Regions from separate parts of the Nocardia farcinica genome, predicted to be linked through region 1. Evidence: predicted binding sites of a transcription regulator. Region 1 holds the regulator's gene; the other holds the start of a gene.
The links. The regulator HspR, encoded in region 1, represses chaperone genes until heat shock. The targets are predictions, from matches to a motif close to ANNTGAGTNNNNNNNACTCANNT.
Positions count from the first base shown of each region.

Region 1 (3,232 bases):
AGCGGGTCGTGCCGGATGTTCTTGGCCGGGATGCCCGCGGCCATCAGGCGGAACTTGGTGGTCTGCACCATCGAGGGCGAGCCGGCGATCTGCACGTCACGGTCGGCCCACGGCCCCGCCTCGGCGACGACCTTGCCGAGCTGACCGGTCAGCCGCGGTTCGAGCGCGGGGAACACCGGCTCCGGCTCGTCCGGAGCGCGGTAGAACCACCAGGGATTCTCCTCGTGCTCGGTGACCGGCGTGACCGTGAGCCACTTGTTCGTCACCGCCAGGGTGCTGAGCATCTCCAGATCGTAGAGATCGCACGGGTGGTGACCGCCGACGAACAGGTGCACCTTGGGATTACTGCGCCGCTGTGCCATTTCCAGCAATTGCGCGCGCAACGGCGCGATACCGGTACCGCAACCGATCATCAGCATCTTGCGTTTGGCATTGCGCGGGACGCCCAGCCCGCCCAGCGGTGAGCCGATCAGCCACTGGTCGCCGACGCGGGTCTGACTCACCACCGCGGGGCTCACCCAGCCACCGAGGATGCTGCGGACGTGGAATTCGATCTCGCCCTGCGGATTCGCCGGAACGGCGGGCGAGAGATACCGCCACATCCGTGGCCGGGAGGGAATCTGGACGCTCATGTACTGGCCTGCGGCGTATTCCATCGGCTGGTCCAGTTGCAGCCGGACGATCGTGAGATTGCGCAACACCTGGCGGGTTTCGACGACGCGCCCGGTCCACGCCGACGGCGAAGTCTCCTTCTCGGCCGCGCCGATCATGGCCTCGGAGATCAGCGCCAGGCCCTCGTCCCAGGCGCGGTCCACCTCGTCGGTCCACATCTCGGTGCCCGCGCATCGTCGCACCGCGGCCTTGAGCGAGCCGGCGACGGCGGCGTAGTGCTCGCGGCGCACGCCGTATTTGCGGTGGTCACGGCCGAGTTGGGCGAGGAAGGGCAGCAGTTTGTCCGGCTCCTCCAGGCGGTCGAGCGCATAGGAGATGGCCTTCACCAGCCGGTCGCGCTGGACGTCCATCGCGGCGGGGAAGAAGTCGCGGATCTGTGGGTGGTCGGTGAACAGGATCGCGTAGAACGTCCTGGCCAGCTCGTCCGGTCCCGCATCGTCCGCGGCGACCGCCTTGAACGTCGTTCGGATCAGAGCGACGGACCGCGAATCCATGTGCCTCACAACCCCATTTCGCACTCGAAACACTGACCGCGCCGGCGAGTGAGGTGCTGCGGGACACTCGACAGCAGCCGATGGTTGGAGTGTAGGCGAGGGTTGCGGGCAACGGAACGGTAACAATGAACATCAGCCGTGTAATTCCGCGAAAACATGAACGGTAGGGCGAAATTCGACCCATAACAAACCGAAAACCCGGAATGGTGCGTAATTCCACGATATCCGATGCTCGGCATCGGCGCGTCGCGCCGCCGTCGCGACGACCCGCGCCGCCGACGAGCGACCGCCCGGCTATCCGGACCGCGCGCCCGAGCAACCCGGCAGGCATACTCCCGGCATCGACCGTCCGCCCGAAACCGGAAGGGCGATGGCCGATTCGCCGGTACCGAACGGTCTCCTCGCGGATGCCCCGGCGAACTCCGAAAGAGACGACGAGGGCCGGATCGCCCGATGCGATCCGGCCCTCGACCGTGCTCAGCGCTGATGCCGTGGCTTCCACACCACCAACGCCGTACTCCGTTGCGGCGGCGACAGATCCGGCCGGTAGCCGGACCGGACCCGGTCGAGCTCCGCCCGCAGCTCGGAAACCTCCTGCTGCAACCGCTCCACCTGATTGGTGAGCTCGATGATGCGCTTGATCCCCGCCAGGTTGACGCCCTCGTCCTGGGACAGCCGCTGCACCTCGCGCAACAGCTCGACATCCCGGGCCGAGTAGCGCCGCCCGCCGCCCGAAGTGCGTTGCGGCGTGACCAGTCCGAGCCGGTCGTAGGTGCGCAGTGTCTGCGCGTGCATACCTGCCAACTGGGCCGCGACCGAGATCATGAAGAACTCGCCGCGCGCCCCGCCGGACGCCTTCTTCGGATCAGTGGACATCACGCACCTGCCCATCCCGCACGCGGATCGAATCCGCTGGCCTTCTCCGCTTCCCGGTAGCGCTCGAGCGCTTCCAGAGCATCGTCGTCCAGTTTCTGCGGTACCGCCACCTTCACCGTGACCAGCAGGTCACCGGCGCCGCCCCCGCGCTTGGGGACGCCGCGGCCGCGCACCCGCAGGGTGCGTCCGTCGGCGGTGCCCGGCGGCACCTTCACCCCGACCCGGCCGTCCAGGGTCGGCACCGAGACCGTGGTACCGAGCACCAGTTCGGCGTAGCTCACCGGCAGCACCAGGGTCAGGTCGTCGCCGTTGCGGCCGAAGACCTTGTCCTGGCTGACGTGCACGGTGACGTACAGGTCGCCCGACGGCGCGCCGCGCAGGCCCGCCTCGCCCTGGCCCGCCAACCGGATCCGCTGGCCGTCGCTGACGCCCGGCGGAATCCGCACCGTGATGGTGCGGGTCCGGTTCTGGATGCCGCTGCCGTGGCAGTCGACACACGGGTCGTCGATGATCGAGCCGGTGCCCCGGCAGCCGTCGCAGGGCTCGCTGAAGCCGAACGCGCCCTGGTTGCGGCTGACCACGCCCGTGCCGTTGCAGATCGGGCAGACCCGGGGACTGGTCCCCGGCTTCGCGCCGCTGCCGTGACAGGTGGTACACGGCGACGGGCTGGTCATCCGCAGCGGCACCGTGACGCCCTGGGCGGCCTCGCGGAAGCCCAGGGTGGTCTCGGTCTCCACGTCCGCGCCGCGGCGGGGCCTGCTCGTGGTGCGGGTGCCGCCCCGGTTGAACAGGCCACCGAGGATGTCGCCGAGCCCGCCGTCCCCGGCGGCGGTGCCGCCGAAGATGTCGCCGATGTCGAAACCCTGCGAAAAGCCGCCCGCCCCACCGGGACCGAAGCCGCCGCGCGGGTAGCCGCCGCCGGCGAAGAGCCTGCGGGTCTCGTCGTACTCCTTGCGCTTGGCCGGATCGGAGAGCACCGCGTGCGCCTCGCTCACCGCCTTGAAGCGCTCCTCGGCCTTGCTGTCCCCCGGATTGGCGTCCGGGTGCAGGTCACGGGCCAGCTTGCGGTAGGCCTTCTTGATCTCGTCCTGCGAGGCGGTGGAGGAGACGCCCAGCTCCTTGTAGTAGTCCTTCTCGATCCACTCCCGTTGGCTCACCGGTCGTCTCCTCCTCTCCCACGCTCGTCGGGA
Region 1 covers NZ_LN868939.1:1,018,246-1,021,477, reverse strand. Annotated here, with positions in the region: gene AMO33_RS21665 (FAD-binding oxidoreductase) at 1-1,166, opposite strand, end outside; gene AMO33_RS21660 (heat shock protein transcriptional repressor HspR) at 1,644-2,042, opposite strand; gene dnaJ (molecular chaperone DnaJ) at 2,042-3,199, opposite strand.

Region 2 (3,232 bases), 250 kb from region 1:
CGCGTCCTGCTCCACCGAGGCGTAGAACATCTCCATGAACTCCCCCGGACTGAGCATGCGCAACTTGCGGGTGGCGAACTCGTCGATCTTCTTCGCCTGCTCGCGGGCGAACTCCTCGTCCTCGACCAGGCTCGGCGCCAGCCCCACCGCCGCACCGGCGGCGCCAACGGTCAGGTTGTCGAACTGCCGTCTGCCGAAGGCGGCCCGCACCACCGAGTGGGTGGGGCCCAGCTGGCGGTGGATCTCGTCGGCGATCAGGCGCTGCACCAGCTGCCTGGTCTTGTCGCCGTTGGGTCCGTCGAGCAGCTCGGCGGAGAGATTCGGCAGCGTCAGCACCTGGTAGGCCAGGATGTGCGCGAGGTCGGTGGCGGCCTGCGGCTGGCGTTTGGCCAGCAGGGCCTGGCGCCACAGGTACTTGTAGCGCGGTTGCGGTTCGCCGGGCTCGAAGACCATCTTCACCGCGATGACGTTGACGATCACGCCGATCGCGGCCGAGGCCAGCAGGACGACCACCCACGCCGGGATCCAGCCGAGCACCGGGATGCCGCTGTGCACGTGCAGGTACAGCGCCATCAGCAGGCCGAACGGCGCGCCGAGCAGGCCGATGCGGACCATGAACTTCAGCTCGGGCTCGGCGATGGTGGTGGTCAGGTCCTTCAGGATGGTCGGGTTCTCGCGCAGGTAGCGGATGACGAAGGACTTGATGTCGATGAGCTGGTCGATGTTGTCGCCGAGCGAGTCGAACGCCCGTCGGCACAGGCTCGGCAGCTGCGCCTCCACCCGCTGGTAGACCACCTGTTTCACCTGCCGCGGCACCGCCCGCCACAGGTCGGGATTCTCCCGGTACATCACCTCGTCGACGATCTGCTGCACCTGGGCGCGGGCCAGCTCGGCGATGTAGTCGGCGACACCGTCGAGGTCGAGTTCGTGGATGAAGTCACGTGGGCTGCCGATCCGCAGCAGCGCCTTGTCCACGCAGATGCTGGCCATCTTCTCCGCACGCGCCGGGATGAAACCCTGGAAGCCGAGGCGCCTGCCGTCGCCGGAGAAGGTCGGCAGCACCTGCACCCGGCGCGGCAGATACGGGTAGAGCACGTGCAGGCCGGGCACGCGCACGCCACGGAACTGCACCGGCCAGAACAGCATCAGCACGCCGGTCCAGTTGGTGAGCCAGCCCGCGGCGGCGGCGAAGATCGGGAAGGTCACCAGATCGACGATGAACTTGGACTGCCCGGTCAGGTTCTCCCAGTCGATGAACACCCCTGCCGCGAGTGTCGCCATCGTGGGAGCCCCCTCATGCGAATGCGTTGGACGAAGGCCCTCACATTCTCACTGCGCTGAGCAGGGTGTCAACGCGCCCCGCGACCGCATGCCGCGAGCCTGGGATTCGCCCTCGGCGAACGCCGGATCGGTGCGGAACAAACACGGTAACCCCCGGGTTGAGTAGGTATCGCTCAACTTTTGGAAGGGTCGAAGACGTGACTACACCTCGTGATCTGCCGGTGCTGTTCCTGACCGATCCGATCGTGCTGCCGGGCATGGTCGTGCCCATCGAACTGGACGAATCCGCGCAGGCGGCGATCGACGCCGCCCGCGCCGCCGGGACCGACGCCGTGCTGCTGGCGCCCCGCCTCGCCGAGGGCTACGCCTCCTACGGCGTCATCGCGACCATCGAACAGGTCGGCCGGATGCGGGGCGGCGCGCCCGCGGCCGTGCTGAAGGCCGAACGCCGCGCCAAGATCGGGCACGGCGTCACCGGCCCCGGGGCGGCGCTGTGGGTCGAGGCCGAGCCGGTCGAGACCCCGCCCGCCGACGGCCGCACCAAGGAGCTGGCCGCCGAATACAAGAAGCTGGTCGTCTCGGTGTTGCAGCGCCGGGAGGCCTGGCAGCTGGTCGACGCGGTCAACCAGCTCACCGACGCCTCCGCCATCGCCGACACCGCGGGTTACGCGCCGTACCTGACGGCCGAGCAGAAGCGCGAACTGCTGGAGACCCCCGACGTGGCGCAGCGGCTGACCGTGCTGATCGAGTGGACCAAGGCCTACATCGCCGAGGCCGAGGTCACCGAGAAGATCAGTGACGAGGTCCGCGAGAGCATGGAGAAGAGCCAGCGCGAGTTCCTGCTGCGCCAGCAGCTCAACGCCATCCGCAAGGAACTCGGCGAGGACGAACCCGACGGCGCCGACGACTACCGCACCCGCGTCGAGCAGGCCGACCTGCCCGAGGCGGTGCGCGAGGCCGCGTTGCGCGAGGTCGGCAGGCTGGAACGCGCCAGCGACCAGAGCCCGGAATCGGGCTGGATCCGCACCTGGCTCGACACTGTGCTGGAACTGCCCTGGCAGGTCAAGACCACCGACAGCACCGACATCTCGGCCGCCCGCGCGGTCCTGGACGCCGACCACCACGGCCTCGACGAGGTCAAGGACCGGATGGTCGAGTACCTGGCCGTGCGCGCCCGGCGGGCACAGCGCGGTCTGGAGGTGGTCGGCGGACGCGGGTCCGGCGCGGTGCTGGTGCTGGTCGGCCCGCCCGGCGTCGGCAAGACCTCGCTGGGTGAGTCGGTGGCGCGGGCGCTCGGGCGCAAGTTCGTGCGCGTCGCCCTGGGCGGCGTGCGCGACGAGGCCGAGATCCGCGGCCACCGCCGCACCTACGTCGGCGCGCTGCCCGGCCGGATCGTGCGCGCGATGAAGGAGGCCGGGTCGATGAACCCGGTGGTGCTGCTCGACGAGATCGACAAGGTCGGCTCGGACTTCCGCGGCGATCCCGCGGCGGCCCTGCTCGAGGTGCTCGATCCCGCGCAGAACCACACCTTCCGCGACCACTACCTCGACCTCGACCTCGACCTGTCCGACGTGCTGTTCATCGCGACCGCCAACGTCATGGACACCATCCCTGGCCCGCTGCTGGACCGGATGGAGCTCATCACCGTCGACGGATACACCGAGGCCGACAAGGTGGCCATCGCGCGTGACTTCCTGGTGCCCCGGCAGCTGGAACGCAACGCGCTGACCGCCGAGGAGGTGCGCATCACCGAGGCGGCGCTGCGCGAGATCGCGGCGAACTACACCCGCGAGGCCGGTGTGCGCCAGATGGAGCGGCTGATCGCCAAGGCGCTCCGCAAGGCGGCCACCCGGCTGACCGAGAGTGCGTCGGGCCCAGCCGATTCCGACCCCACGGTGACGCCGATCCGCACCGGATACGATCCCGAACTCGGCTACGACGAGGTGGTCAC
Region 2 covers NZ_LN868939.1:769,073-772,304, forward strand. Annotated here, with positions in the region: gene AMO33_RS20610 (hypothetical protein) at 1-1,281, opposite strand, end outside; gene lon (endopeptidase La) at 1,539-3,232, shown strand, end outside.
Region 2: lon (endopeptidase La) is a predicted target of HspR. The motif match lies at 1,438-1,460, and genes of this name have one in related genera.